One region of the Citrobacter sp. LJND-P06 genome, then DNA from elsewhere that is predicted to be linked to it. Evidence: predicted binding sites of a transcription regulator. Region 1 holds the regulator's gene; each other region holds the start of a gene.

Region 1 (7,633 bases):
CGGAAGGGCAGCCCACGTTGAGATTGATTTCATCATAACCGCGCTCTTGTGCCAGCTTCGCACACTGCGCCAGCGCAGCAGGGTCGCTACCGCCCAGTTGCAGCGCGATGGGATGCTCTTCGTCGCTGTACGCCAGATAATCGCCCTTGCCATGGATGATTGCGCCGGTCGTGACCATTTCGGTATAGAGCAGCGTCTGGCGGGAGAGCAAGCGCAGGAAATAGCGGCAATGCCTGTCCGTCCAGTCGAGCATCGGCGCGATAGAAAAACGATGAGCAGGCAAAACGGGGGACGAAGTTTCTGGCATGGCAATTAATTAAGCATTCTGAAAAAGGGGCGCTACTATAGCATAAAGCAAAACCAGAGAGGCAAGACCGCACGCAGATGGCTGCATTGCGTGTGAGCCGGGCCGACGGCGCAGACCGTCCCAGCCCGAGGATCAACGCCCAGGAACGGTGCTATTTTCGCCCTGGTTTTCCGTCATGCGGGCCAAAAAACTGCGGCGGATGGTCAACCCAGCGGTCTTCTCGTGTGGCGGCATATACCGGATTAATCGGGTAATAGATGCGGTTGTGCTTTTTATTCGCCTCTCCGACGACCAGCAGGCGAACCTCTGCGCTGGTGTTATTGATAAAGGTGTGGCACACCCCTGTTCCAGCCGGAAAACCAACGCTGTCTCCGGGTTCTAATTTCCACAGATAGCCGTTTATCCAGACTTCGGGATAACCTTCCAGCACATAAATGAACTCCTCTTCGTCGCTTTCCGCATGTGGATATGAGGTACGGCGACCCGGCGGGAGGCGTTCATGGTGAATGCCAAGCCGACGCAATCCGAGCGTTCGCGCCAGCGGCGCGCCGATGGAAAATAGCTCATCGCTACCCGGATAGGTAGAGTCATCAGCGCCTTCTGCGTCGCGCCAGTGACGAATGCAATCAGGTCTTTTCATTTTGCTTTTCCAGGATGCAATGGGTCAGGTATAGCACACCGCGGGGGATCTCGGTGTTTTTAGAAGAACATGATAAAGTAAGGGATTAACGTTTCACGTACTCCGGGGTGCCAAATGGAAAAGACCACAAGACAAGACCTATTGGCGCAAGCTGAGAAACTCTGCGCACAGCGCAATGTGCGACTTACTCCTCAGCGCCTCGAAGTGTTGCGTTTGATGAGCCTGCAACAAGGGGCAATCAGCGCCTATGATCTGTTGGATCTGCTACGTGAAACAGAGCCGCAGGCCAAGCCGCCTACGGTGTATCGTGCGCTCGATTTTTTGCTCGAGCAAGGCTTTGTTCACAAGGTCGAATCCACCAATAGCTATGTGCTCTGCCATCTGTTCGATCAGCCGACCCACAGTTCAGCCATGTTCATTTGTGACCGCTGCGGCGTGGTGAAAGAAGAAAGCGCTGAAGGCGTGGAAGATATTATGCATACGCTGGCGGCCCAAATGGGGTTTGCCCTGCGTCATAACGTGATTGAAGCGCACGGATTATGCCCGGCGTGCGTCGAAGTTGAAGCGTGTCGCCATCCAGAAGAGTGCCAGCACGATCATTCGATTCTGGTGAAGAAAAAACCGCGTTAAGCGGGTTGGGCGGCAAACCGCCCAATGGACTGTACATCCTTGTACTTTCGGGTCGCGGTGGCTGATTACCAGCGGTATTTATTACGTGCTTCCCAGTCGCTCACTTCCTTTTCCGCCTTGTCTCTGGCGTAACCGTAGCGTTCCTGAACCTTACCGACCAACTGGTCACGCTTACCTTCAATGACCGTCATATCATCATCGGTCAGCTTGCCCCATTGCTCTTTCACTTTCCCTTTGAACTGTTTCCAGTTACCGCTGACTTCGTCTTTATTCATCATCGAGTCCTCATGATTAGTGGTGATTAGCGATATTGCTTCGCCCAAATACACTACGTTTTCTGCTGGACGTGAGATTAATTGTAGTCAGTTACCCCATGTTCATTTTGATATTCGGAATTTTTAACCATCAAGCTTGGGAAAACCAGGTTCCGTGTCGCCAGTGACGCCGCCAGATCCAGGCCAGCGAGAGTCCACGGAGCGCCAGAAAAACGGCTAACGCCAGCCACAGTCCATGATTGCCCAGCCAGGGTAATGCACACAGCGTGAGTGCAAATCCCAGCGCCGCAACGGCCATGCTGTTGCGCATTTCCGCCGCACGCGTGGCCCCGATAAACATGCCATCCAGCAAATAACACCAGACACCGATTAACGGCAACACCACCTGCCAGATAAGGTAGCGATCGGCTAAAAGCTGAATTTGTGGCAACGACGTCAGCAACGCGATGATGTGTTCGCCCGCCAGGGCATAAACGAGAGCAAACAGCAGCGCCACAATCCCTGACTGTCGACATGCCGCACGCCAGACATCCAGCAACTGACTGCCGTCACGGGCGCCATACGCCTGCCCGGAATGTGCTTCGACTGCATAAGCAAATCCATCAAGGGCATAGGCGGTAAAGGTCAGCAGGGTCATCAGAACAGCATTCACCGCAATGATATCGCTGCCCAGTCGCGCCCCGAGAACCGTGATCGCGCCAAAGCACAGTTGCAGCAACAACGAACGCAGCATGATATCCCGGTTAAGCGCCAGCAAACGGCGGAAATTCCCCCGCCAGGCCTGTTTCAGCATCATGGATGACACGCCGCGCAATCTAAGCACTTTGCGCACCATCAACAGCCCAAGCAACAACGTGGCATACTCAGCAATCACCGTCGCCAGCGCTGCGCCCTGCACGTTCATATGCAAGCCCATCACCAGCCACAGATCGAGCACAATATTGAGAATGTTGCCGACAACCAGCAGGATCACCGGCGCACGGGCATACTGAACGCCCAGCAGCCAGCCCAGCAGCACCAGATTCGCCAGCGATGCCGGGGCGCTCAGCCAGCGGATCTCCAGAAAACGCCGCGCCTGTACCAGCACGGCTTCATTTCCACCGACGATATGCAATGCAAGATCGATGATTGGCGTGCGGAACAGCGCGATTAAGGTGCCCGCCCCCAGCGCCAGAATCAGTGGCTGCACCAGCGCACGCGCCAGCGCCTGGGGGTTTTTGGCGCCAAATGCCTGAGCCGTCAGCCCGGTGGTGCTCATGCGTAAGAAAAGCAACAACATGAAAAGAAAACTGGTTGCCGTTGCGCCCACAGCAACGCCGCCCAGATACACAGGGCTGTCCAGATGCCCAATCACCGCAGTATCGACCAGTCCCAGCAAGGGAACGGTGATATTGGAGAAGATCATCGGTAATGCGAGACACCAGAGTGCTTTGTCGGAAGAGGTAAAGAAAGGCATGCGGGAAAGCCTGAGAAGGAGTGATAAAAAAGAAGTTAGATCGTCAGATGATGGCGTAAATGCCCTATCCAGGCGTTTTTTCCAGGCCCGGTAAGCGTAGCGCCACCGGGCATGTCGCCGGATAACAGCGTAAACGTCTAATCCGGCCTGGAGAGAATTACAACCACTCACCGTTACGGATGACACCGACAGCCAGCCCTTCAATCGTGAAGTTTTGCTCGCGCAGGTCAACCACAATCGGTTTGAACTCACTATTTTCTGGCAGAAGTTCGATTTTATTGCCCTGTTTTTTCAGGCGTTTTACCGTGACTTCATCGTCAATACGCGCTACCACCACCTGGCCGTTACGCACGTCCTGAGTTTTGTGTACCGCCAGCAAATCACCGTCCATAATCCCAATGTCTTTCATCGACATACCGCTGACGCGCAGCAAGAAATCGGCATTAGGTTTAAACAGCGATGGGTCGACCTGATAGTGGCCTTCAATATGCTGCTGTGCCAGAAGGGGTTCCCCTGCCGCCACGCGACCGACTAAAGGCAGCCCCTCTTCTTCTTCCACCAGCAGGCGGATACCGCGAGAGGCGCCGGAGACAATCTCCAGGACACCTTTACGTGCCAGCGCTTTCAGGTGTTCTTCAGCCGCATTTGGGGAACGGAACCCCAAACGCTGCGCGATCTCCGCACGCGTCGGTGGCATGCCTGTCTGGCTGATGTGATCCCGAATAAGATCGAACACCTCTTGCTGCCTGGCCGTTAACGCTTTCATTCCGCCCCCTGGGTGTATATACAGTTATGCTGTGAGTATATACAGTTAAAGGCGATTTTGGAACCACAAACAGCACAAAAAACAAGAGATTTATCGGATTATGGAAGCCTTATCTAAAATGCGACCACAGCAGGATTCCCCAGGTGATCATCGCGACAAAAATCGACAGTAATACTGCCGCTGACCCCATATCTTTCGCCCGCCCGGAAAGCTCATGGTGTTCAGAGCCAACGCGGTCAACCACCGCTTCAATCGCGCTATTGAGGATTTCCACGATCATCACCAGCATGACAGAACCAATCAACAAAACGCGCGTGATGGCATCCACATCCAGCCAGCAGGCAATCGCCACGCCCAACAGCACAGCAACACTTTCCTGACGAAATGCCGCTTCATGAATCCATGCAGCACGAAAACCTTTCCATGAATAACCAGCAGCTTTAATGATTCGGGTAAATCCAGTGGTATTATTGGCCATCAAAAGAACCTTTTTGCGTTATCAGCGTCAATGACATTATATGATTAACCCACAAAATTCGGGTTACAGCGGCGCGAAGTATGACGGGATACACCAGAAATTCGCTAGACTTTCTGATATCCTTGCAGCGCATTTGCATTATTAACCAGAGGCTTTACATCGTTTATGTCTGGCTGGCCACGAATTTACTACAAATTACTGAATTTACCATTAACCGTACTGGTAAAAAGCAAGTCTATTCCAGCGGAACCCGCTCCGGAATTGGGGCTCGATACATCTCGTCCCATTATGTACGTTTTACCGTACAACTCAAAAGCGGACTTGCTGACATTGCGCGCCCAATGCCTGGCGCACGATCTCCCCGACCCGTTAGAGCCGCTGGAGATAGACGGAACTCTGCTGCCGCGTTATGTGTTTATTCACGGCGGCCCGCGCGTATTCACCTATTACACGCCGAAAGAAGAGTCGATCAAACTCTTTCACAATTACCTCGACCTTCACCGCAGTAATCCAGATCTGGATGTACAGATGGTGCCGGTATCGGTGATGTTCGGCCGCTCTCCGGGGCGTGAAAAGGGTGAGGTAAATCCCCCTCTGCGTATGCTGAATGGCGTACAGAAATTCTTTGCCGTTTCCTGGCTGGGGCGCGACAGTTTTGTCCGTTTCTCGCCTTCTGTTTCCTTACGACGGATGGCTGACGAGCACGGAACCGACAAAATTATTGCCCAAAAACTGGCGCGTGTGGCACGAATGCATTTCGCCCGTCAGCGTCTGGCGGCGGTCGGGCCGCGTCTGCCTGCCCGACAGGATCTGTTCAACAAGTTGCTGGCGTCAAAAGCCATTGCGCGCGCGGTGGAAGACGAAGCACGCAGCAAAAAAATCTCTCATGAAAAAGCGCAGCAGAACGCCATTGCGCTGATGGAAGAGATTTCCGCCAACTTCTCCTACGAGATGATTCGCCTGACCGACCGCATTCTGGGCTTTACCTGGAACCGACTGTATCAGGGGATCAATGTCCATAATGCAGAGCGTGTACGTCAGCTTGCGCACGACGGGCATGAAATCGTCTATGTGCCCTGCCACCGCAGCCATATGGACTATCTGTTGCTCTCGTACGTACTCTATCATCAGGGGCTGGTGCCGCCGCATATCGCTGCCGGTATCAACCTGAACTTCTGGCCAGCCGGCCCGATTTTCCGTCGCCTGGGCGCGTTCTTTATTCGTCGTACCTTTAAGGGCAACAAACTCTACTCCACCGTTTTCCGCGAATATCTCGGCGAGCTATTTAGCCGTGGTTATTCCGTTGAATATTTTGTGGAAGGCGGGCGTTCCCGTACTGGCCGTCTGCTGGATCCGAAAACCGGCACCCTGTCGATGACCATTCAGGCGATGCTGCGCGGCGGTACGCGTCCAATCACTCTGGTGCCGATTTACATCGGTTACGAGCACGTGATGGAGGTGGGGACTTACGCCAAAGAGTTGCGTGGCGCGACGAAAGAAAAAGAGAGCCTGCCGCAAATGCTGCGTGGCTTGAGCAAGCTGCGTAATCTGGGTCAGGGCTATGTTAACTTTGGCGAACCGATGCCGTTGATGACGTACCTGAACCAGCATGTTCCTGAGTGGCGTGAATCTATCGATCCTATCGAAGCCGTGCGTCCCGCCTGGCTGACACCAACGGTCAATGGTATCGCTGCTGAGTTGATGGTCAGGATTAACAAAGCGGGTGCGGCAAACGCCATGAACCTGTGTTGCACCGCGTTGCTGGCGTCCCGTCAGCGTTCGTTAACGCGCGAGCAACTGACAGAGCAGCTCGAGTGTTATCTGGATCTGATGCGTAATGTCCCGTATTCCACCGACTCTACGGTTCCGTCGGTCAGCGCCAGCGCACTGATTGACCACGCGCTGCAAATGAACAAGTTCGAGGTCGAGAAAGATACTATCGGCGATATCATCATTCTTCCGCGCGAGCAGGCGGTACTGATGACTTACTATCGCAACAACATTGCGCATATGTTGGTTCTGCCTTCACTGATGGCAGCCATCGTGACGCAGCATCGCCGCATCTCCCGCGACGCACTGCTTGAGCATGTTGAAATTCTCTACCCGATGCTGAAAGCAGAACTGTTCCTGCGCTGGGAGCGGGATGAACTGGCGGGCGTCATCGACGCGCTGATAAGCGAAATGCAGCGTCAGGGGCTGATTACCGTCCAGAAAGACGAGTTGAATATCAACCCGGCGCATTCCCGTACTCTGCAACTGTTAGCCGCGGGCGCGCGTGAAACGCTGCAACGTTATGCCATCACCTTCTGGCTGTTGAGCGCAAATCCGTCGATCAACCGCGGCACGCTAGAAAAAGAGAGCCGCACCATGGCTCAGCGTCTTTCCGTACTGCACGGGATCAACGCGCCGGAGTTCTTCGACAAAGCGGTATTCAGCTCTTTGGTGTTGACCCTGCGTGATGAGAAGTACATCAGTGATACCGGTGATGCGGAGCCTGAAGAGACGATGAAGGTTTATCAGATGTTGGCTAATCTGATTACCTCAGATGTGCGTTTAACCATAGAAAGCGCAACGCAGGACGAGTGATGTTAAAAAGCTGGGTGGCGGCTTCGCCTTACCCGGCCTACGGTTCTGCGCAATTATGTAGGCCCGGTAAGCGCGAGCGCCACCGGGCTTTTTTATCAGAAGTGCCAGTAACTCATCGCCAGCCCCAGAAACAGCACCAGGCCAACATAGTTGTTATTCATAAATGCTTTAAAACAGGCTTCACGTTCACGGTGCACAATCAGTTTTTGTTGATACACAAACAAGGCGCCCGCCACCAGCAGCGACCAGTAGTATCCCAGCCCCAGGCCGTTCATCCAACCAATCAGTGCCATCAAGGCCAACACACCCACCTGCAGGATGCCAATGATCACCTTGTCATACTGACCGAACAGAATGGCCGTCGATTTAATGCCGATTTTCAGGTCATCGTCCCTGTCCACCATGGCGTATTGCGTATCGTAAGCCACTGCCCAAAGAATGTTGGCGAGGAACATCAACCAACAACTCAGCGGAACCGACTCACTGACGGCAGCA
Region 2 (7,633 bases), 670 kb from region 1:
CAAAAATTTGTTCAATTCCTCATCCTTCTTATCATGAAGAACAACTCGCTGAGCACATTGTCGGCTGGGCAAACGAGAAAGGTTTCCACGTAGAGCGCGACCAGGTCGGGAATATCCTGATTCGCAAACCTGCTACCGCTGGGATGGAAAACCGCAAGCCGGTCGTCCTGCAGGCGCACCTCGATATGGTGCCGCAGAAAAACAACGACACCGTACACGACTTCGCTAAAGACCCTATCCAGCCGTATATCGACGGCGAATGGGTGAAAGCACGCGGCACAACGCTTGGGGCAGATAACGGCATCGGTATGGCTTCCGCGCTGGCGGTGCTCGCTGACGATAGCGTCGTTCACGGCCCGCTGGAAGTGCTGCTGACCATGACCGAAGAAGCGGGTATGGATGGTGCATTTGGCCTCCAGGCAAATTGGCTGCAGGCAGACATTCTGATCAACACCGACTCCGAAGAAGAAGGTGAGATCTACATGGGATGCGCCGGTGGTATCGACTTCACCTCTAACCTGCCGCTGACCCGCGAAGCGGTTCCCGCAGGTTTCCAGAGCTTCAAACTGACCCTGAAAGGGCTGAAAGGCGGCCACTCTGGCGGCGAAATCCACGTCGGTCTGGGTAATGCCAACAAACTGCTGGTTCGCTTCCTGGCGGGCCACGCTGAAGAGTTAGATCTGCGCCTGGTGGATTTCAACGGCGGTACTCTGCGTAACGCTATCCCGCGTGAAGCCTTTGCTACCGTTGCCGTTGCCGCTGATAAAGTCGATGCCCTGAAAGCTCTGGCGAACACTTATCAGGAAATCCTGAAAAACGAACTGGCGGCAAAAGAGAAAAATCTGGTTGTTCTGCTGGATGCCGTTGCCAACGAGAAAGCGGCGCTGACCACATCCTCTCGCGATGGCTTCATCCGTCTGTTAAACGCCACGCCAAACGGCGTTATCCGCAATTCCGACGTGGCGAAAGGCGTCGTCGAAACCTCCCTGAACGTGGGTGTGGTCACCATGACCGACGACAACGTGGAAATCCACTGCCTGATCCGCTCTCTGATCGACAGCGGTAAAGACTACGTGGTGAGTATGCTGGATTCTCTGGGCAAGCTGGCTGGCGCGAAAACGCAGGCGAAAGGCGGTTACCCAGGCTGGCAGCCGGATGCCAACTCCCCGGTCATGCACCTCGTGCGTGAAACCTATCAGCGTCTGTTTAACAAGACGCCGAACATCCAGATAATCCACGCCGGTCTGGAATGCGGTTTGTTTAAGAAACCGTACCCGGAAATGGACATGGTTTCTATTGGGCCGACCATTACCGGGCCGCACTCCCCGGATGAACAGGTTCATATCGAAAGCGTAGGCCATTACTGGACTCTGCTGACCGAACTGCTGAAAGCAATTCCGGCCAAATAAGTTGCTCTCCTGCCCGGTAGGTTCAGCTTACCGGGCAATTTTCACCTCACGGCTTTTCGCATAACGAAATTGGTAAAAACCGCCCCTCTGGCCTCTACCTGTTGCTCTTTGACTATCTGATAACCTTGCCCAATAAAAAAGGGTCTTGCGGTGATGCTGGCTTCAACCCAAAAAGCCGTGTCAGGATGCCGTTGTTCCAGATGGCGAAGCAGGCAGGTCGCCATCCCCAGACGTTGTGCACCCGGCAAGACAAATAGCAGGTCGATGTAATCCTGTTTGGCCGTGAGGAACCCCACAATTTTCTGTTGGCAAACCGCCACCAGCCCCTCCGATTGCCGCAGTTTCCGCTGCCAGACAATTTCATCAATTTGCGCCCACGCGGCGATCTGTTCCGGCGAGTAATCCTTGCTGGCGCCCTCTCTGATAGCGCTGAGAAAAATCTCGCACAACGCCTCAAAATCATCGGGTTGATATTCCCGAATATAAACGTCCATCGTCATGGTTAAAGCCCCAGTAGCAGTTGTCTTTCCAGTTGCGGATCCAGCAGCGTCACGTGTAATCCGACTAACCGGACGCCGCGTCCTCCCCGACGTTCGTCCCAGGTTTTTCTGGCTGTGGCGATAAGGTCTTCTTTCGTTAACCGAGGCCAGACATGTTCCTGGGTGGTCTGCTGAAAATCATTAAATTTTAATTTGATGCCCTGGCGGGCGATGAGCAAATCCGGCCTCACCTTTGCCAGACGCCGTTCGAGTTCAGGATACAGTCGTTCAATGATCGCTTCGCACTCGGCCCATTCATGAATATCTTCCGCCAGCGTACGCTCAACGCCGACCGATTTACGTAGCCGTTCATTGTTCACATCCCGCTCATCAATGCCCTGACTGCGCTCCCACAGCACCCGACCGAACTTGCCGAAACGTTTGAGTAATATCGCCAGATCGTAGCGCTGCACATCCTCACAGGTGCGTAGCCCCATCGACTCCAGTTTGGCGGCAGACACCTTCCCCACACCCGGGATTTTCGCCAGCGGCAACGTTTTGATAAACGCAGACACATCCGCGGGAGCAATGACATACTGCCCGTTCGGTTTATTAAGATCGGAGGCGATTTTTGCCAGGAATTTCACGGGGGCAATTCCCGCAGAGGCGGTCAATTGCAGCTCGTTAAAGATTGTCTGACGGATCTCCTGGGCAATCAGCGTGGCAGACCCCATGCAGTGAGTACTATCAGTAACATCCAGATAGGCCTCATCCAGTGAAAGCGGTTCGATCAACGAGGTATATCGCGAGAAGATCGCCTGAATTTGGCGAGAGGCCTCTTTATAAGCCTCATAGCGCCCCGGCAATAATGTGAGATGAGGGCACAGTTTAAGCGCCATTCCCGTAGGCATGGCACTACGCACACCAAATTTACGCGCCGGATAGTTCGCTGTGCTGATCACTCCCCGGCGCTCGCGACTGCCGCCGATAGCAACGGGAATATCGCGCAGTGCAGGGTTGTCACGCATTTCAACCGCCGCAAAAAAGCAGTCCATATCGACATGTATGATTTTGCGCATCTTCCTCTCCCCCGCACATTACTGTTTAAGTATACAGTATTAATGTGCAATAAAAAGAGAGTAAATCCGTCCGTTTCCGACTGTACTTTCCCGCCGTGTCTTATATAAAGAAACACTAAATTGTAAACGCAACACGAGAGACTTGCGAAAAACTTCAGTGATGCTAATGTGAGCGCTCAAAACCAGATTAGTCCGATTTGGGGACTCTTTTGCCGTTCTGGCATGTGTAACCGTTTTATCAAGGAAAAAGCAGTATGCGTAAAATCGCATTGTTTATTGCGATGCTTTTGATTCCGTGCGTCTCATTCGCCGGTTTGCTGGGCAGCAGCAGCCCGACCATGCCAGTCAGCAAAGAGTATAAGCAACAGTTGATGGGGTCGCCGGTCTATATTCAGATCTTCAAAGAAGAGCGCACCCTTGATCTCTACGTCAAGATGGGCGAGCAGTATCAATTGCTCGACAGCTACAAAATTTGCAACTATTCCGGTGGATTAGGCCCTAAGCAACGCCAGGGCGATTTCAAAAGTCCTGAAGGCTTCTACAGCGTTCAGCGCAGTCAGCTCAAGCCCGACAGCCGCTTCTACAAAGCCATTAATATCGGTTTCCCCAATGCTTATGACCGTGCTCACGGGTATGAAGGGAAATATCTGATGATTCACGGTGCCTGCGTTTCCGTCGGCTGTTATGCCATGACCGATAACGGCATCGATGAGATTTTCCAGTTTGTTACCGGCGCGCTGGTCTTTGGCCAGTCCAGCGTTCAGGTCAGTATTTACCCGTTCCGCATGACCGATGCAAACATGGAACGCCATAAGTACTCTTATTACAAAGATTTCTGGTCACAGCTAAAACCGGGATACGATTACTTTGAACAGACCCGTAAACCACCGACTATTTCTGTTACCGGTGGCCGTTACGTGGTCAGCAAGCCGTTGAGTCACGAAGTGGTTCAGCCGCAACTGGCATCAAACTACACGCTCCCCGAGACAAAATAATCGCCATTCGCCTGGCATGATCTTTTGCCAGGTTTCATTCCCGGTCAGCGGCTGGGTGGCAATCACGGTGACCACATCATTAGGTGTGGTTTCCGAGCTAAAGTCGATCTCAACATCCTGATCCAGCAATGTCGCCACACCAAACGGCGCACGACGCGTGATCCAGTATAAATTCGTTGAACAGAACGCCATCACATAGCGCCCGTCAGACAGCAGCATATTAAAGACGCCCTTCTCGCGTAATTCCCCTGCCAGCGTGGCAATATATTTAAAGACAGACGTCATATTGCCCGGCGTGCGCGGGTAGCGGGCGGTCAGTTTGTGTAACAGCCAGCAAAAGGCCTTTTCGCTGTCAGTTTCGCCGATGGGACGGAAATTGCCGGTCTCCAGGGATTTATACCCGGTAAGTTGCCCGTTGTGGGCATAACTCCAGTTTCTTCCCCATAGCTCACGCGTAAAGGGATGGGTATTTTCCAGCGCCACTTCCCCACGATTCGCCTGACGAATATGCGCAATCACGGAACACGATTTAATCGGGTAGTCCTGCACCAGTTTCGCAATGGGAGAATTAAAGCTGGGTTGTGGATCTTTGAAAGTGCGACAGCCTTTACCCTCATAGAAGGTAATTCCCCAGCCGTCTTTATGCGGCCCGGTTCCTCCACCACGCTGCACCAGCCCGGTGAAACTAAAACAGATATCGGTGGGCACATTGGCGCTCATCCCGAGCAGTTCGCACATACTTCACCTCCACAACAGCGGGGGTGCAACACCCCCAGCGAAGATTTACTTAACCATCTCTTTTTCAATTAACTGAATCAGGATATGGATAACTTTGATATGAATTTCCTGGATACGATCAGCATAGCCAAAATGCGGTACGCGAATTTCGATATCCGCACTGCCCGCCATTTTTCCGCCGTCTTTACCGGTCAGGGTGATGACTTTCATTCCCTTTTCACGCGCCGCAGCAATTGCCTTGATCACGTTGCCTGAATTTCCTGACGTGGAGATCCCCAGCAGAACGTCACCTTCGCGCCCAACAGCTTCAACGTAGCGGGAGAAGATATAATCGTAGCCAAAATCGTTACTGACGCAGGAGATATGGCTGACATCGGAGATAGCAATGGCCGGATAACCCGGACGGTTTTCACGATAACGACCGGTCAACTCTTCCGCAAAATGCATGGCATCGCAATGGGAGCCGCCGTTACCACAGGAAAGTACCTTGCCGCCCGCTTTGAAACTGTCTGCCAGCAGGACCGCTGCGCGCTGAATGGCGTGAATATTGGCATCATCTTTTAAAAAATTAGCCAGCGTTTCCGCCGCTTCGTTCAGTTCGTTACGAATAAGATCCTGGTACATGAGGATATCCTTCAGCATGAATGTAAATGACAGGATGCAGTGTACCGGATACCACAGGAAGCGAGAAGTACAAGCCACCGGAAGCCCCCTGCCTTTTGATTTTTTGTGCCGGAGAAAACGGCAACAATGTGAGCTCGGTTGTAATTATTTTGTAAACACATTGCTAAAAGAAATAACATCCACTACAACCATATCATCACAAGTGGTCAGACCTCCTACAAGAAAGGGAGCTTTTCGTTATGATGATTTTGAGTATTCTCGCAACAGTTGTTCTGCTCGGTGTACTGTTCTATCACCGCGTAAGCTTATTTCTCAGCAGTCTTATCCTGCTCGCCTGGACAGCCGCGCTTGGCGTCGCTGGCCTGTGGTCAGTTTGGCTGCTGGTTCCTCTGGCCATTATCCTCGTACCGTTTAACTTTACGCCGATGCGTAAATCGATGATTTCTGCCCCGGTGTTTCGCGGTTTTCGTAAAGTGATGCCGCCAATGTCACGCACCGAGAAAGAAGCTATCGACGCGGGTACGACCTGGTGGGAAGGCGATTTATTCCAGGGCAAACCCGACTGGAAGAAACTGCACAACTATCCACAGCCTCATTTAACCGCTGAAGAGCAGGCGTTCATTGATGGCCCGGTGGAAGAAGCCTGTCGCATGGCGAACGATTTCCAGATAACCCATGAACTGGCCGATCTTCCTCCTGAGCTGTGGGCCTATCTGAAAGAGCATCGCTTCTTCGCGATGATCATCAAGAAAGAGTACGGCGGCCTCGAGTTCTCCGCCTATGCGCAATCTCGCGTACTGCAAAAACTCTCTGGCGTCTCCGGGATCCTGTCAATCACCGTGGGCGTTCCTAACTCGTTAGGCCCAGGTGAGCTGCTGCAACATTACGGTACTGAAGAACAGAAAAACCATTACCTGCCGCGTCTGGCGCGGGGGCAGGAGATCCCTTGCTTTGCGTTGACCAGCCCGGAAGCCGGTTCTGATGCTGGCGCGATCCCAGACACCGGTGTAGTTTGCATGGGTGAATGGCAGGGTCAGCAGGTGCTGGGGATGCGTCTGACCTGGAACAAGCGTTACATTACGCTGGCGCCTATCGCCACGGTACTGGGTCTGGCGTTTAAACTCTCAGACCCGGAAAAACTGCTGGGCGGCGAAGAAGATCTGGGCATCACCTGTGCGCTGATCCCGACCGCCACGCCGGGCGTTGAAATCGGTCGCCGTCACTTCCCGTTAAACGTTCCATTCCAGAACGGCCCGACACGCGGAAAAGATATTTTCGTCCCGATCGATTACATCATTGGTGGGCCGAAAATGGCCGGTCAGGGCTGGCGTATGCTGGTGGAATGTCTGTCGGTTGGCCGTGGCATTACCCTGCCGTCTAACTCTACCGGTGGCGTCAAATCGGTAGCCCTGGCGACCGGCGCCTATGCGCATATTCGCCGTCAGTTCAAAATTTCTATCGGTAAAATGGAAGGGATTGAAGAACCGTTGGCGCGTATTGCAGGCAATGCCTACGTGATGGACGCGGCGGCGTCGTTGGTTACGTACGGTATTATGCTGGGCGAAAAACCTGCGGTGCTCTCTGCCATTGTGAAGTACCACTGTACCCATCGCGGGCAGCAGTCCATTGTCGATGCAATGGACATCACGGGCGGTAAAGGCATCATGCTGGGCGAAAGCAACTTCCTGGCCCGTGCTTATCAGGGCGCCCCGATCGCCATTACCGTTGAAGGCGCAAACATTCTGACCCGCAGCATGATGATCTTCGGACAAGGCGCCATTCGTTGCCATCCTTACGTCCTCGAAGAGATGACCGCCGCGCAGAAAAACGACGTCAATGCCTTCGATAAATTGTTGTTCAAACACATTGGTCATGTCGGCAGCAATAAAGTGCGCAGCTTTTGGCTGGGCTTGACGCGCGGATTAACCAGCTACTCGCCGACAGGGGATGCCACGAAGCGTTACTATCAGCATCTGAACCGCCTGAGCGCCAACCTGGCCCTGCTTTCCGATGTCTCGATGGCGGTGCTGGGCGGTAGCTTGAAACGTCGTGAGCGCATCTCTGCACGCCTGGGCGATATTTTAAGTCAATTGTATCTCGCCTCTGCCGTCCTGAAGCGTTATGACGATGAGGGCCGTCACGAAGCCGACCTGCCGCTGGTTCACTGGGGCGTTCAGGATGCGTTGTATCAGGCTGAACAGGCGATGGACGATCTTCTGCAAAACTTCCCGAACCGTTTGGTGGCAGGTTTACTGAATGTGGTGATCTTCCCGACAGGTCGCCACTACCACGCACCTTCCGACAAACTG
Region 3 (7,633 bases), 1.6 Mb from region 1:
CCAGTGCATTACTCCGCAAAACAGGCAATATTGCAGATTATTTCACCACTGGTAGATCTGAAAACCGCGTGGTATAGCGTGGGGAGAGCATTTCCCGCTTCATTTGCCATTGCTGCTGCACTCCCTGCCCGGCAAAATAGAGGGTGCCTCTCCCCTTTTTGCTGTTGAGGTTATCCAGCACCGTCATTAATTTCTCACTGTTGGGGTGTGGGGCGTTTTCATCAAACAAGTTTAGCTGAGCAATCCCCTGGCTGAAAAAATCACTGAGCATGACGCCTGCTTTCATATAGCGAAAACCGTCTTTCCAGATCCTGTCCAGCGCACTGCTGGCAACGCGAATAATGTCGCGGGTATCCTGAGACGGAATCGTTAACTGACCACACGCCTGCGGCGCGTAAAATACCTCATTTTCGGCATGCGGGCTGGTTCGCATAAAGACGCTGATAGCGCAGCAGTACTGCCGTTCTGCCCGCAGTTTTTCCGCCGCACGCTCAGCGTACATACAGATCGCCTGATGCATCTCGTCGTACTGGGTAATGCGGTGGCCGAATGACCGGCTACAAATAATCTGCTGTTTGGTGGGGGCAAACTCATCAAATGCCAGGCAGGATTCCCCGCGCAGTTCACGCACGGTACGTTCCGTCACCACGCTGAAGTGTTTACGCATCACCCAGAGAGAGCTGTCAGCCAATTGCAGCGCCGACGTAATGCCCATCGCGTTGAGTTTCTTACTGGTACGCCGTCCAATCCCCCAGACCTCTTCAACTGGGACGTGCGCGAGAAGTTTTCGCTGACGCAACGTGTCTGAGAGATCGACCACGCCGCCGGTCTTTTGCCATGTTTTCGCTGCAAAATTGGCGACTTTTGCCAGCGTTTTGGTCTGCGCAATGCCGACGCCAACGGTCAATCCCGTGTTCTTTCGTATCTGATGACGAATCTGGCGCCCAAACACCTCGAGTGAATAGCCACGCCCGATGCCTGACAGATCGATAAATGCTTCATCAATCGAATAGACCTCTATCGACGGTGCCATTTCTGCCAGCGTCAGCATCACACGGTGGCTGAGATCGGCATAAAGCGCATAATTTGAGCTAAAAACCGCGACGTTCTGACGCCGTAATTCATCTTTCACTTTGAAATAAGGCGCTCCCATTTTTATGCCGAGCGCTTTTGCCTGTGCCGATCGCGAAATAATGCATCCGTCGTTATTTGAAACCACCACCACCGGTTTTCCCTCGAGATCCGGTCGAAAGACCGTCTCACAAGACGCATAGAAACTGTTTACATCAACCAGCGCGAACATGTCGGTGTGATTTCAAGGTAAAGGTTACAACGCCAAAGAGTTGCAGCTCTTCCTCGCTCTGCAACACGATGGGGGAATAATGCGGGTTGTGGGGAACGAGCTGAAGACGGGGCCGCGTGCGTAGCTCCTTCACGGTAAACTCCCCCGCCACGGCTGCCACCACAATATCGCCATGCGTCGCCGTCAACGAACGGTCAACCACCAGTAGATCGCCATCGCTGATACCGGCGCCCACCATCGAGTCACCGCTGACCCTGACGAAGTACGTTGCCCCCGGATGCTTCACCACCAGGGTATTAAGATCGAGACTGTCCTCAACATAGTCTTGCGCCGGGCTGGGAAACCCGCATGAAACACGCTCCAGAAACAGAGGTAACGTAATGATGGCATTACGTTCACAGGAAAAAATATCATTCATCACGGCCAAACCAATAAATACTGTACATATAAACAGTACGTTGTATTTGCCGATCAAATCAAGCGACTTATGCTACCAGTGAATGAACCCGTTGAAGTCACAACATATTCAGTTATCCATGCCCCGCCACGTTCCCCCTCAACGCGAGTCCTGACGACGGCGCTTAAACTGGCTGACATCAATGTTGTACTGCTTTAGCTTACGCCATAGCGTTGTACGCCCAATGTTCAAGATGCCGGACATCTCCTGTACACGACCGCCGGTAACCTGTGCCGCATGAATAATGGCGTCTTTCTCAATACCGGCAAAGGTCAGGTGGGTTGAGAGGCGCGTGCCGCCCTCTTCGACGCGTTCGGTGAAAAGATGTTCCGGTAAATGGCTCAACCGGATATGCCCGTTGTCGCAACTCATGGCGATGTTTTCGATAACGCTGAGCAACTCAAAATCATTCCCCGGCCAGGCGCACTCCACCAGTTGCGCCATCGCATCATCTTCTATCTTCAGGCGCGTTGAGAAACGTTTCTCAAGACGCGCCAGTGTATTACGCACCAGCGCTGGAATACTGTTTCGCCGCATTCGAAGCGGCGGAATGGTGATTTCAAAGGCATGTAACGCGTAGTAAAGCTGGCGACTAAAGCGGTTTTGTTCCACCAGCAACGCGAGATCCAGCGTCGTAGAGGCGATGACTTTCACATCGACAGGAATCAGCCTGCGGGCATCAAGACGCGTTAATACCCCTTGCTTGAAAACCTGCAGAAGCGCCGATTGCAACTCCGGCTCCAGATATTCAATTTTCTCCAGAAACAGCGTACCGCCGTTGGCCAGCTCCAGACGACTTAAACGCCCGCCCTCCGTCGCGCCATCGCTATCGCCCTGTCCGAGGACGGTATCGGCATACAACTGACAGTTCACTGCAATATAGGGGCCTTCCGCACGCTCGCTTTCATTATGAATAGCCTGGCTGAGCTGTTCTTTGCCGACCCCTTCCTCCCCGCAAAGTAGCACCGGGAAGCGCCCCCGCGCGGCCTGACGCCCAAAATGCAGTAAGCGTCGGGTATCAGGATCGTCGCCCGGCATCTGTGCAAAGGTGTGGCTCACTTTTCCCAATTGGCTGGTCATCAACTGACGCATCTGTTCGACAGGATGGAGCAGCAGAATAAAACTGGCCCCCTGAGCCTCAATAATCGGTTTCAGGGTGATGACCGCATCCACAAATTGATGCTGACTTTCAAACGTGACTTCGACATGGTTAAGCTGGCGCATTTGCCGGATTGCACGCTGTAAAACGGCAGGCAGCGTGACCAGCTCAGTGATTGTTTTTCCCTGGCTCGACTGGGCATCCAGATGCAGTAATCGCGCGGCCTGCGCATTCAGAAATTGCAGCGTTCCCTGCTCATTCCAGGCCATCACGCCGTCGACCATCCCTTCGAGCAGGCCGTATAGCTGATTCAGATGGCGATTAGACTCGGTCAGCAGGTTGTCGGTCAGCAGCGAATTGCCCACTTCACGCGCTATCGCCAGCGTCAGCGGCAGATCGGACGCCGCCTCCTGCCCAACGGGACAACACAAGGCGATGGAACCCGACTGGCGACCGTGGTTATCAAAAATAGGCGTGGCGAAGAAACTCCAGCCAGACAGCATCCGTTTGAAATGTTGTTCGCCAGACGTTTGAATCGGCTGTCCAAGCGCAGACGCCAGAGAGAGCGCACAGGTGCCAATAAGACTTTCCGCACAGTAGGCGCCGTTGTTAAACCCCAGTTCGCCAAGCTGTTGCAGCGTGAACGGATCGCCGCAGCGACTCAGAATGCAGGCCGACTCATCAAGAATGAATAGCCCACATCCCCGGGGAGACATGTATTCCCAGGCATCCTCCAGCGCCGCTTGCCCCAACGCCAGCAGTGCGGTCTTTCGCCGGCAAATAGAGTCAAACGTCAGCCCCTGTGCCTGATGCGGCGCTACCCAGGGCTCCCGCTGCATCATTGTGCTGCAGCGTTGCCACGAGGCGCTAAGAACGCCAGAAACGGCGTTGTCGTCGGTTTGATGTAGAGTCGCCATGTTTTCTCCGCGCGCCCAGGCGCACCTTTCCACGTCCCGGTGACCGGGAACCTTTTTCGCCTTTAGCGGCGGCAAAGAGGGTTGAATCTCTCATTTTTGCCGAAAAATTCATCTTCGCGTTCCATTATGAAACATAAACAGAAATATATGTTCCGTATTGAAACATTTATTTGTGGAATTTTCTTTTCGCGTCGCTACGGCACAATGATCGTATCGGCAGCATGTGGTCGCCGTGTCGTTGTCCATAACCGATACACCCACTCAGATGCCTGCAATGCGTCCCCTTGCGCAGCCATCTCATGACGACCTACGGAGCACAAAAAATGAAAAAATTGATTAACCGTGTCGAAGATGTCCTGAATGAACAACTGGCCGGTATGGCAAAAGCCTTTCCTACACTGACGCTGCATCAAGACCCGGTGTATGTCACCCGTTCAGACGCCCCTGTGCAAGGAAAAGTGGCGCTGCTGTCGGGCGGCGGTAGCGGACATGAACCCATGCACTGCGGCTACATTGGTCAGGGGATGCTTTCCGGCGCCTGCCCGGGTGAAATTTTCACCTCTCCGACGCCGGACAAAATGTTTGAATGCGCGATGCGTATCGACGGCGGTGAAGGTGTTCTGCTGATTATCAAAAATTACACCGGCGACATTCTTAATTTTGAAACGGCCACCGAGCTTCTGCACGACAGTGGTGTGAAGGTAACGACCGTCGTCATTGATGATGATGTGGCGGTCAAAGACAGCCTCTATACCGCCGGTCGCCGGGGAGTGGCAAACACAGTTTTGATTGAAAAACTGGTCGGGGCGGCGGCAGAACGCGGTGATTCGCTGGAAGCCTGCGCAGAACTGGGACGTAAACTCAACAACCTCGGCCACTCCATTGGCATCGCGCTGAGTGCATGTACGGTGCCTGCCGCCGGGAAACCCTCGTTTACCTTGCAGGATAATGAGATGGAGTTTGGCGTGGGTATTCACGGCGAACCGGGTATTGACCGTCGGGCTTTCACCTCTCTCGATAAAACCGTCGATGAAATGTTCGACACCTTGCTGGAAAACGGTGCCTACAGCCGTACGTTACGCCACTGGGATCCCGTTCAGGGCGTATGGCAAGAAGACAAACAGGCCAAGCAACCGCTGCAACGCGGCGATCGCGTGATTGCGTTGGTCAACAATCTTGGCGCGACGCCGTTATCCGAGCTATTCGGGGTCTATAACCGACTCGAAAACCGTTGTCAGGACGCGGGCATTCGCATCGAACGCAATCTGATCGGATCGTACTGCACCTCCCTGGATATGGTCGGATTTTCCATCACCCTCTTAAAAGTGGACGATGAGACGCTGGCATTATGGGATGCCCCGGTACATACCCCGGCCCTCAACTGGGGTAAATAAGGAGATTTTTTATGTCGCTCAACAGAACGCAAATTGTTAACTGGCTCTACCTGTGCGGTGAAATCTTCACCAAAGAGAGGGATTTTCTCACCGGGCTCGACAGAGAAATTGGCGATGCTGACCACGGTTTAAACATGCATCGCGGATTCAGCAAAGTGGTCGAAAAATTACCCGCGATTGCCGACAAAGATATCGGTTTCATTTTGAAAAATACCGGCATGGTGCTGCTCTCCAGCGTCGGGGGGGCCAGCGGCCCACTGTTTGGCACCTTTTTCATTCGCGCCGCTCAGGTGACTCAGGCTCATCAAAGTCTGACTCTCGACGAGGTCTATGCAATGGTGCGCGAGGGCGCTGAGGGAGTGGTCAGCCGGGGCAAAGCCGAACCGGGTGATAAAACGATGTGCGATGTCTGGCTACCGGTAGTGGAATCCTTGCGCCACTCTTGCGAACAGGCGCTGTCCGTACCGGCAGCGCTGGAGGCCGCCCATCATCAGGCACAAGCGGCGGCGCAAAGCACCATCGCCATGCAGGCGCGCAAAGGTCGCGCCAGCTACCTTGGCGAACGCAGTATCGGTCACCAGGATCCGGGAGCGACTTCCGTCATGTTTATGATGCAATGTCTGGCGACCGCCGCCAGAGAGTAAGGGGAATACGATGGTAAACCTGGTCATTGTCTCTCATAGCGCCCAACTGGGCGAAGGCGTTGGGGAGTTAGCCCGACAGATGTTGATGGGGGGAAGCTGCAAACTCGCGGTTGCTGCGGGTATTGATGACCCGCAAAACCCCATTGGCACCGACCCCATCAAAGTGATGGAAGCCATTGAGTCCGTGGCTGACACAGACCACGTGCTGGTGATGATGGATATTGGCAGCGCGCTGTTGAGCGCAGAAACGGCGCTGGATTTACTCGATCCGGCTATTGCGGCGAAAGTGCGTCTGTGTGCCGCGCCGCTGGTTGAGGGAACGCTCGCGGCGACCGTGAGCGCAGCAACAGGCGCCGGTATCGATAAAGTCATTAGTGACGCCATGAACGCCCTTGACGCCAAACGTGAGCAACTGGGTTTACCCTCGCCGTTCGAAGCAAACAACCCCACGACGGCATTCTCCGTCCACGACAGTGAAGCGCGTTCGCTTGCCGTCGTCATCAAAAATCGTCACGGACTCCACGTAAGACCCGCTTCACGGCTGGTCGCCACCCTGTCGGGCTTTAACGCCGACATGCTGCTGGAAAAAAACGGTAAATGCGTCACGCCAGATAGCCTGAATCAAATCGCCCTGCTGCAAATACGCAGTAACGACACCCTGCGGCTGATTGCCAAAGGGGAACAGGCAGACGAGGCGCTGGCGGCGTTCAAACAGCTTGCCGCTGAGAATTTTGGCGATGCGCTGGAAGAGAGCGGGTCTGGCGATCCGACGCACCCGTTACCCGATCCGGTGACCGGCACCGCGTTTTGCTATGCGCCCGTCCTGCCAGACATCGCCAGTAGCACGACCGCCTCTGTGCAGTATGAACAGCAGCGTCTTCGCGCCGCCATCCGGATTACGCTCGACGACCTCAGCGCATTGACGGCGCTGGCGGAAGAAAAATACTCCGCGGATCTGGCCGCTATTTTCTCCGGGCACCACACGTTGCTGGACGACCCGGAACTGTATGACATGGCCAGCGAGTTCATTCTTCATCAGCACTATAGCGCAGAAGCGGCGTGGCAACGTGTACTGAACGACCTCAGAGAGCAGTATCAACATCTTGACGATGCCTATTTGCAGGCGCGTTACATCGACATTGACGATCTGCTCCACCGTTCGCTTCAGCATCTGAGTGGCATAAAGGCACAAATGCCCCTCTTCACTCGCCCGACGGTTGTGCTCGCAGACAATATTTTCCCGTCCACCGTGGTGCTGTTCGACCCGCAATGCGTGAAAGGGATCGGTCTGAGTGCCGGCAGCGAGATGTCGCACTCCGCGCTCATCGCCCGTGAGATGGGCATCGGCTGGCTTTGTCAGCAGGGTGAGTCAGTCAGTACGCTGAAGACCGGAGATACGATCACGCTGGATCTCGCCAACCGCCGTATTCTGCGCTCAGAGTAACCCCATAAATAGCGCGTCCTTGCCCGGAAAAGGCCGCGCTATTCATGTCATGCCCTACGGCGAGAAATGCCCGTGAGTTCCCAAAATGTCGGTTCAATCACGCGCAGAGGGCAATCGTGGACTAAGGTTTTCTCAAGGTAAATGCCGTTAACTCAGGCACACCGCTAAGGAGGAACCTCAATGATAACCCCAGCTATTCACCAACCAGGCCGGCTGTCTTTCATGATTAAACTGGCCCTGACGGGGACGTTTCTGACGCTCGCCTCGCTGTCTGTTCACGCACAAGAACAGAATGACAGTCTGCCGCAACCCCCGGATATTCTGCTAGGCCCGCTATTCAATGATGTGCAGACCGCCAAACTATTCCCCGATCAG
Region 4 (7,633 bases), 1.4 Mb from region 1:
CTAAGATGCCTGACGTTAGCCGCCGGAATAATCACGCCTTGCTTGCCTGATAATTCTCGCTGCTGACAAATCGTAAAGAAGCCTTCAATCTTCTCGTTTAACCCGCCGACCGGTTGCGCGCGACCGAATTGATCGACAGAACCGGTAATCGCGATACTCTGATTAACAGGAACATCAGCCAGCGCACTGATCAACGCGCACAATTCCGCCATTGATGCGCTGTCGCCATCGACTTCACTGTAGGACTGTTCGAAGGTCAGCGAGGCAGAAAACGGGATCTGCTGTTCAAGCTGCAGCTCAGACATCAGGAAAGCCTGCATGATCATCATGCCCTTGGCATGGATATTTCCGCCAAGTTCCGCTTTTCGCTCAATGTCAGTGAATTCGCCATCGCCAATATGCACCACGCAGCTAATACGTGACGGTTCGCCAAATGCGCGAGGGTGGCCTGGAAACTCAATCACCGAGAGCGCGTTGATTTGACCAATGCGTTCACCTTCGGTTTCGATCAGGATCTGTTCCTGGAGGATTTCATCCTGCATCCGCTCGGCAAGGAACCCCTCGCGCCATTCACGCTGGGCGAGCATCAGGCTAAGTTGTTCTGCACTACAGGTCTCCCCTTCACACAGCGGGGCAACGTCTTTGAACTGGCGGGCAATCCATAGCGGGCAGAGCGGCAAGGTGTCCTGCTCGCCAGTATAGCGTACCGCTTCACGAATCAGGGTCTGCCACGCATCAGGGCCGGGGTAGGGCAGATTATTGCTTCTGGCGACCTGAGTCACCCACTGGCACCACTGCGTCATGGATTCTTCATCCACTATCTGCAGGTTGTCTTCAAATTCGCTATAGATAGCCTGTTCTGCGAGTTCCGGCTCCATTTCCTGGAAGTCCGCTAACGACTCGCGATCACCGACCAGTACCACTTTCATTTTAAGCGGCATAGAGGGCACGGAAACAGGCAGGGGGCGAGACTCATCGAATGCGACCCAGTCAAAGCTTTCGCGGCTCACGATGGCTTTCAGACGCATCCATAACAGAGGCTGGGCCAGAAGCGTGCGCAGAGAAATAACCAAAATGCCGCCGTTAGCCTGATGTACCAGACCGGGTTGCAGGGTGATTTCTCCATTAAACTGACGCAGGCAGCCAAACAGTTGTTCGGCTTCAACCCAGTCGGCACTGACTACCTGAGTTAACGTCGCAAAATTGTCTTCTGCTTTTTCTGCTTCGCGAAAACGAATGTGATGACCTGAAATCTCGTAATGACCGCCGGTCAACTTACCGTCGTCGGTGTGCAGCGTTCGGACTGCATCGGCCAGGAGGTTGATATACTCAAGCTCTTGCGGGGCCTTTGCCAGCATAAAAGATGACGAAGCACGTGGCTGGAGAAGTTGCTCCAGACCAAACTGCAATCGCGGTTGAGTATCACTGAGTAAGGTGTCGTTTTCGTCAGTAAAGTGTGGCTGTGCAAATATCTCCTGATAACTGTCGGTATCAGGAACCAGATCACGCCATGCAAGTTTCGTAATGGTCAAAGTTGAGGTTTTTTAGTCTGTTGTGAAAAACGCGATTATACCGTAACAGGCAACTCTGCACACGCGGAAAGCGAACGGAAACACGCAGTATGACGCGCGACAGTTCACAGGCTGGATATTCTTTTCTTCAGATGCGTAAAAAGCTGATATTCTGATAAGAGTTACACGGTAACATTGAGATCGCAATGAAATATCAACAACTTGAAAATCTTGAAAGCGGCTGGAAGTGGAAATATCTGGTGAAAAAGCAGCGTGAAGGGGAGTTGATTACCCGTTACGTGGAGGCCAGCGCAGCCAAAGAGGCCGTCGATTTGTTGCTAACCCTCGAGAATGAACCGGTTCGGGTCAATACCTGGATTGACGAGCATATGAATCCTGCGCTGCTAAATCGGATGAAACAGACGATACGGGCACGACGCAAACGACACTTTAATGCTGAGCATCAGCATACGCGTAAGAAATCGATCGATTTAGAATTTATCGTCTGGCAACGTCTGGCTGGACTTGCGCAGCGCCGTGGCAAAACGCTCTCAGAGACGATAGTGCAACTGATTGAGGATGCGGAACATAAAGAGAAGTACGCCAGTCAGATGTCTACGCTGAAGCAGGATTTGCAGGCTTTATTGGGTAAAGAATAGCGTGTGACTCTGCCCGCATGTTCTGGGAACAGTCGCTGAGAACAGTAGTCTGAGAACGATGGAATGGCGAAAAAAAACCCCGCAAAGCGGGGTTTTTTATTAGACGGAAACTTAAGCCTGAGGCTGAGTTACAACGTCTTTGATACCTTTAACTTCGATCTCAACACGACGATCCGGAGCCAGGCAGTCGATCAGTGCAGCGCGAGCTTTCACGTTGTCACAGGTGTTGCCAGTAACCGGGTTGGATTCGCCCATGCCACGTGCAGAGATTTTGTCAGAAGGAATACCTTTAGAGATCAGGTAATCAACAACGGACTGAGCACGTTTCTCGGACAGACCCTGGTTGTAAGCGTCAGAACCGATGCGGTCAGTGAAGCCCAGAACAACAACGGAACCGTCTTTCGGATCCAGGTTGCTCAGCTGGCTGTACATCTGATCCAGAGCCTGCTGGCCTTCTGGTTTCAGAGTTGCTTTGTTGAAGTTGAACAGAACGTCAGACTTCAGAGTGAAGTGTTTGGTCTGTACTTCTGGAGCCGGAGCCGGAGCCGGAGCTACAACTGGAGCCGGTTCACCCTGGCCGAAGCGGTAAGAAACACCTACGCTCAGCAGGCCGTTGTCCGGACGACCACCAACGGTGTTAGCGTCACCGATGTTGTTGGTCCACTGGTATTCCAGACGGGTAGCGATTTCAGGAGTAATTGCGTACTCAACACCACCTGCGAATACTGGGGATACGCCAGTGTCGTGGTCTTTGAAGCCGGTGTTGTTTTTAGCGTCTGCACGCCAAACCATACCACCCAGACGAGTATAGATGTCCAGATCGTCAGTGATTGGGTAACCCAGTTTAGCGGTCAGCTGAACGCCCTGAGCTTTGAAGGCGCCGGTCTGAGTGTTGCCTTTGTACGGCATACGACCTAACCAGTCATAACCCATTTCGAAACCAACGTACGGGTTAACCTGATAACCACCGAACGCGCCTGCGCCCAGCTGGCTTTCTTCAGTTGAACCGTTGTTGTTGATTTGGTTGTTGCCAATGTCATGGAACTGAGACCAGCCCAGTTTAGCACCGGTATACCAGGTGTTATCTTTCGGAGCGGCCTGCGCTACGGTAGCGAAACCAGCCAGTGCCACTGCAATCGCGATAGCTGTCTTTTTCATTTTTTGCGCCTCGTTATCATCCAAAATATGCCATGAATATCTCCAACGAGATAACACGGTTAAATCCTTCACCGGGGGACCTGCTCAATAGTTACTCTACCGAATCTGCGGCTTAGGCCGAACACCCCTGGCGATGTAAAGTCTACAACGTAGTGGAAAACTTACAAGTGTGAACTCCGTCAGGCATATGAAAAAAAAAGGCTTGTATACACATTATTTAACATTTAGAGATGAGAAATTGAGCAGTAAAAATCGCTGAAACCGCTTCTGGCAAGCGTTCGCACCAAAAAAGCCTTAGGCTTCAATACGGCGGCAAAGCATGAAAAAAAAATCCAGGATAATTCCGAATTTTACTTAATGATACAAATTAGAGTGAATTTTTAGTCCGGAATGCTGTCTCGGGGCTAAGGAGTGGGCTTGCACCGGACGCATAATAAATCCCATTGCATTCCCCTCATCGGCAGCTTTTACCAGTTGCGTATGCTCTTCTTCTGTCAATTCATCCGACAACCAACCGATCACGACACTGTAATTTCCTGTGCGCAATGCCCGAATCATTGATTCTAAAGTATGGCACGGCGAAAGCTGGTTTATTTGCATCACCTTGGTGAGGGGAAGTCCTGCTGACTGTACCCATTCCCGGCTGAGTTTTTGCTGTGGCGTCAGCCAGAGTTGCCAGCGCGATTGCTGCCCTAATTGTTGCAGAAGGGGCAGAAGGAGCAATTGGGTCATCATAGGCTGGTCTTCGCGGTAGACCACTTCACTGATAAGCCCTGCGGTGGAGTTCTCCGAAGAGACACGCGCAATTCGACCGGAAGTGGAAGAGAGCGCCGAAGAACGATTTGCATAACCTGATGTGTACATAATCAATCCAGCCCTGTGAGTTACTGTATGGATATACAGTAACCCTGTGACCCATAAAGATCAACCTTATTTTCGGAAACAGACTCGCAATTTTTATTCGTCGTCGGCGTAAAAACAAAATTCATCTTGCCCCTTTAGAATAAGTTGCCTATTTTCGTCATTAACGGAGCTGTTACTACAATTTATTTATTTAGCTTATGATTTAAAAGGATTTTTATGAGAACACATTCTTATAGTCGAATCTATAAATCTCAAGAATACCTGGCTTCACTGGGCTCGATTGGCTACCGCTCGCTGTTTGGTAGTTACAGTTTGAGTATTGGGGATACTGTCTTTGCGATGGTTGCGAATGGTGAGTTATACCTTCGTGCCTGCGAGCAAAGCGTACAGTACTGTGTGAAACATCCACCTGTCTGGCTGACGTTTATGAAGCGCGGACGTCAGGTCATACTTCACTATTATCGGGTGGATGAAAGCTTGTGGTGCGACCAGCAACAACTGGTGCGTTTGTCACAGTATTCACTGGATGCGGCGGTAAAGGAAAAACATTCCCGATTTTCGCATCATCGTCTGAAGGATTTACCCAATATGACCTTTCATCTGGAGATCCTCCTGAACGAAGCGGGGATTAAAGATGAGAGCACATTACGCAATCTGGGGGCGAAAATGAGCTGGTTGAGGCTTCGTCACCTTAATAACTCCCTGACGGTGAAAGTTCTCTATTCCCTGGAAGGGGCGATTCTCCGGGTACATGAAGCCGCGCTCCCGGCGGTGCGCCGCCAGGAGCTTGCAGACTGGGTTCAGTCTCTTACGACAGAACAGGGGTCTTAGACGGCAATTGCGTAATTTGTCGTTGCAGACGTCCGATCTCGGGGAGCAGCGCTATCAGCAAGCCAATCTGCTGTACGACAAGCGGTTCTTTGCTGTCCGGGAGCGGTTCCAGATGCTGAATCCGCTGTTTTAGCCCCTCCAGCGCCTGATGTACCCGTTGTTCGTCTGCGGGTTGATGATGAAGCGCATCATCGACATAGCACACCGCATCGTCCAGCAGGGTCAGAACCTCCTGATTGGTTAACTGCTCACGGTGAGCGCCTAACGCAGAAATGTAGCTGGTAAAAGTATGGTTGAGGCAAAGTAACCGAAACGCGGCCTCACGTGTTTCTGCGGTGACATCGGGCTCGCTCGACATATTGGACACCACCGATGCCAGTTCTGCATCGCGATTGTGTGCATCCCGGCGGGCAATACGGTAGGTCAGTCGGTTATCACGCCCCTGGTGATATTGTTCGAGGATTGCATCCAGGTAGCGGCAGTTTGCATCCGTCGCGCGTTCCAGAACTCGTGGAAGATTGCGAAAACGCCAGTCAGGCCAGATGAAGCTGACGGCGGCCCACGCGATGGCACAGCCAATGAGCGTATCAATGACGCGCGGGAGAGCGACCTCAAAACCTTCTCCCAGCAAGTTAAAGCACAGCAACACCAGCAAGGTAATGAAGATCGTGGCGTGGGCATACTGCACATTGCGAAATGCGAAAAACAGCACGCCTGTAATCACCAGAAGGATCAATTGCCCTTCGAGGGAGGGAACGAACCACAATATCGGCAAGCCAATGGCGACACCCACCAACGTGCCGATAATCCTCAACGCCAGACGATGTCGGGTGGCGTTATAGTTTGGCTGGCACACGAACAGGCTGGTAAGCAGGATCCAGTAACCGTGATCCATTCCGGTAATTTGGATCAAGGCATAACCCAGGCAGAGAACTAACGACATTCTTACTGCGTGACGAAACAGGGCGGAATCTGGCGTGAAATTGCGGCTCAACCGTAGCCAGGTATCGCTGAATCCGTGCGGACTATCGTCTGCCAGCAGATTCTCTGATTCATTGCGAGGCATCGCCTGCGCCTGCTCAGATTCAATCGTGGCCAGTTGTGCATCTATTGCGCGTAAGTTTGCGAGTAAAAATCCCAGCGTTTTCAGTAAGTCTGCTGAAGCGCCGCCGGCCCGCATGCGTTCGAGCGCCGCGTCAAGGTGGGTGAACGCTCGTTCAAAATGCGGATCATGCTGGTATGGCGTGCGCAATAAAAGACAGCGCGACAGATGCATACAGGCTTGCCCTTGCATCGACATCAGACGCTGAAAGCGGAACATCACGTCGCTGTGGCGGAAATGATCGCGTAACGTTTGATACTGGATATGCGATGAGCTGGCCCGTTCATGAATATCCTGGGCAACAAAATAGTAGTGCAACGTCCGGCGCGTACCGCGTTGCCCACGGTCGCCACGCAGACGAGTGAGCAGAGAGATTTTAGTCTGGTTTAGCGTTGCCATCAGTTGCCCGTTGGCCAGCGCTAAATCGTACAAAGGCGCCTGACTCTCATCTTCAATATCCGGATCATATAACCGGGATTTTAATTCCAGATAATGCGCGAGCTGCTCATAGCTGCGCGCCAGATTATCCTGCAGTGGGCGAATAGGGAATAACAGATGCCCGGTCAGCGTAAGCAGGTTGTACCATACTGCCCCAGCCAGCAGGAGCAATGGTTGTTGATACCACTGTTCGTACAGCGATGCGCCCAGCATGGTGTAGATGGCGATCAGCAATGCGCCAAAAGCAATGGTCGCGTAGCGCTGCCCAAGGCCGCCGAGCAAAATAAATCCGCTGGTCGATAACGTCAGACCAATAGCGAAAAGCCAGGGCCATGGAAACAACAATTCCACGGAGGCGGAGGCGATGAAAAAACAGATCAGGGTGATTATCAGATTGCGCAGACGTCCTGCAAGGCGATCATCCAGATCGGTCAACGCAGCGGCCACCATACCCAGCGTTAGCGGTATGGTTAGTTTCACATCGCCCAGCCACCAGGGCAGGGCCGTTGTGCCGCACAGCGCGATAAAAATACGCACATAATATAACCAGGTACTATTCCAGGTGTACCGCCTAAGCAAGGGACTCAACATAAAGGCCATCAGTCCTGATCATTCAAAACGGCGACGCGCATTTGCTTCGCGCGCAGCCTGAGCGGTTTCAACAGTGACCACGCGGCGGCCAACCGGCCAGAGTGCGATGGCGGCAATTTTGAAGTTCGCAATGCCGACAGGGATCCCGATTATCGTAATGCACTGGGCAATACCGGCGGCAATATGCATCAGGCATAACCACCAGCCGAACAGAATCAGCCAGAATACATTGAGTAACGTACCGCCCGTATTCATCAGCGCATTTTTGCCCGCCGGGTTAAGTTCATCCACATGAATCGCTTCGTTGCCGTAGGGAAACAGAGAGAGTTTGGTTATTTCCCAGCACGAGCGCGTCAGGGGTAATGTAAAAATCAAAACGATACTGACGAGCGTCGCCAGTAACCAGGCCAGGGTGGTCGCAAAACCCCCCAACACAAAATTTAGGATATTCAGAACGGTACGCATAAAGCCTCGGTCAA

The links. Region 1 encodes LexA, which represses DNA repair genes until DNA is damaged. Its sites were predicted from a motif close to TNCTGTATGTACATACAGNA; they were not measured.
Region 2: the regulator LexA is predicted to act here: its motif matches at 2,987-3,006, upstream of dinB (DNA polymerase IV).
Region 3: the regulator LexA is predicted to act here: its motif matches at 1,740-1,759, upstream of umuD (translesion error-prone DNA polymerase V autoproteolytic subunit).
Region 4: the regulator LexA is predicted to act here: its motif matches at 4,214-4,233, upstream of sulA (SOS-induced cell division inhibitor SulA).

What each region holds. Positions count from the first base shown of each region.
Region 1 is NZ_CP187317.1:4,286,348-4,293,980, forward strand. It holds gene dusA (tRNA dihydrouridine(20/20a) synthase DusA) at 1-307, opposite strand, end outside; gene ACO7SM_RS20225 (cupin domain-containing protein) at 459-947, opposite strand; gene zur (zinc uptake transcriptional repressor Zur) at 1,062-1,577, shown strand; gene ACO7SM_RS20235 (CsbD family protein) at 1,643-1,852, opposite strand; gene dinF (MATE family efflux transporter DinF) at 1,983-3,308, opposite strand; gene lexA (transcriptional repressor LexA) at 3,466-4,074, opposite strand; gene ACO7SM_RS20250 (diacylglycerol kinase) at 4,184-4,552, opposite strand; gene plsB (glycerol-3-phosphate 1-O-acyltransferase PlsB) at 4,718-7,138, shown strand; gene ubiA (4-hydroxybenzoate octaprenyltransferase) at 7,234-7,633, opposite strand, start outside.
Region 2 is NZ_CP187317.1:3,615,019-3,622,651, forward strand. It holds gene pepD (cytosol nonspecific dipeptidase) at 1-1,409, shown strand, start outside; gene ACO7SM_RS17150 (GNAT family N-acetyltransferase) at 1,451-1,903, opposite strand; gene dinB (DNA polymerase IV) at 1,912-2,967, opposite strand; gene dpaA (peptidoglycan meso-diaminopimelic acid protein amidase) at 3,222-3,962, shown strand; gene ACO7SM_RS17165 (class II glutamine amidotransferase) at 3,933-4,700, opposite strand; gene lpcA (D-sedoheptulose 7-phosphate isomerase) at 4,746-5,324, opposite strand; gene fadE (acyl-CoA dehydrogenase FadE) at 5,564-7,633, shown strand, end outside.
Region 3 is NZ_CP187317.1:2,645,188-2,652,820, forward strand. It holds gene umuC (translesion error-prone DNA polymerase V subunit UmuC) at 38-1,303, opposite strand; gene umuD (translesion error-prone DNA polymerase V autoproteolytic subunit) at 1,287-1,721, opposite strand; gene dhaR (dihydroxyacetone kinase operon transcriptional regulator DhaR) at 1,860-3,776, opposite strand; gene dhaK (dihydroxyacetone kinase subunit DhaK) at 4,100-5,170, shown strand; gene dhaL (dihydroxyacetone kinase subunit DhaL) at 5,182-5,814, shown strand; gene dhaM (dihydroxyacetone kinase phosphoryl donor subunit DhaM) at 5,825-7,258, shown strand; gene ACO7SM_RS12730 (alpha,alpha-trehalase) at 7,439-7,633, shown strand, end outside.
Region 4 is NZ_CP187317.1:2,877,355-2,884,987, reverse strand. It holds gene ACO7SM_RS13875 (AAA family ATPase) at 1-1,532, opposite strand, end outside; gene matP (macrodomain Ter protein MatP) at 1,718-2,170, shown strand; gene ompA (porin OmpA) at 2,282-3,328, opposite strand; gene sulA (SOS-induced cell division inhibitor SulA) at 3,683-4,192, opposite strand; gene ACO7SM_RS13855 (TfoX/Sxy family DNA transformation protein) at 4,409-5,023, shown strand; gene yccS (YccS family putative transporter) at 5,001-7,154, opposite strand; gene ACO7SM_RS13845 (YccF domain-containing protein) at 7,173-7,619, opposite strand.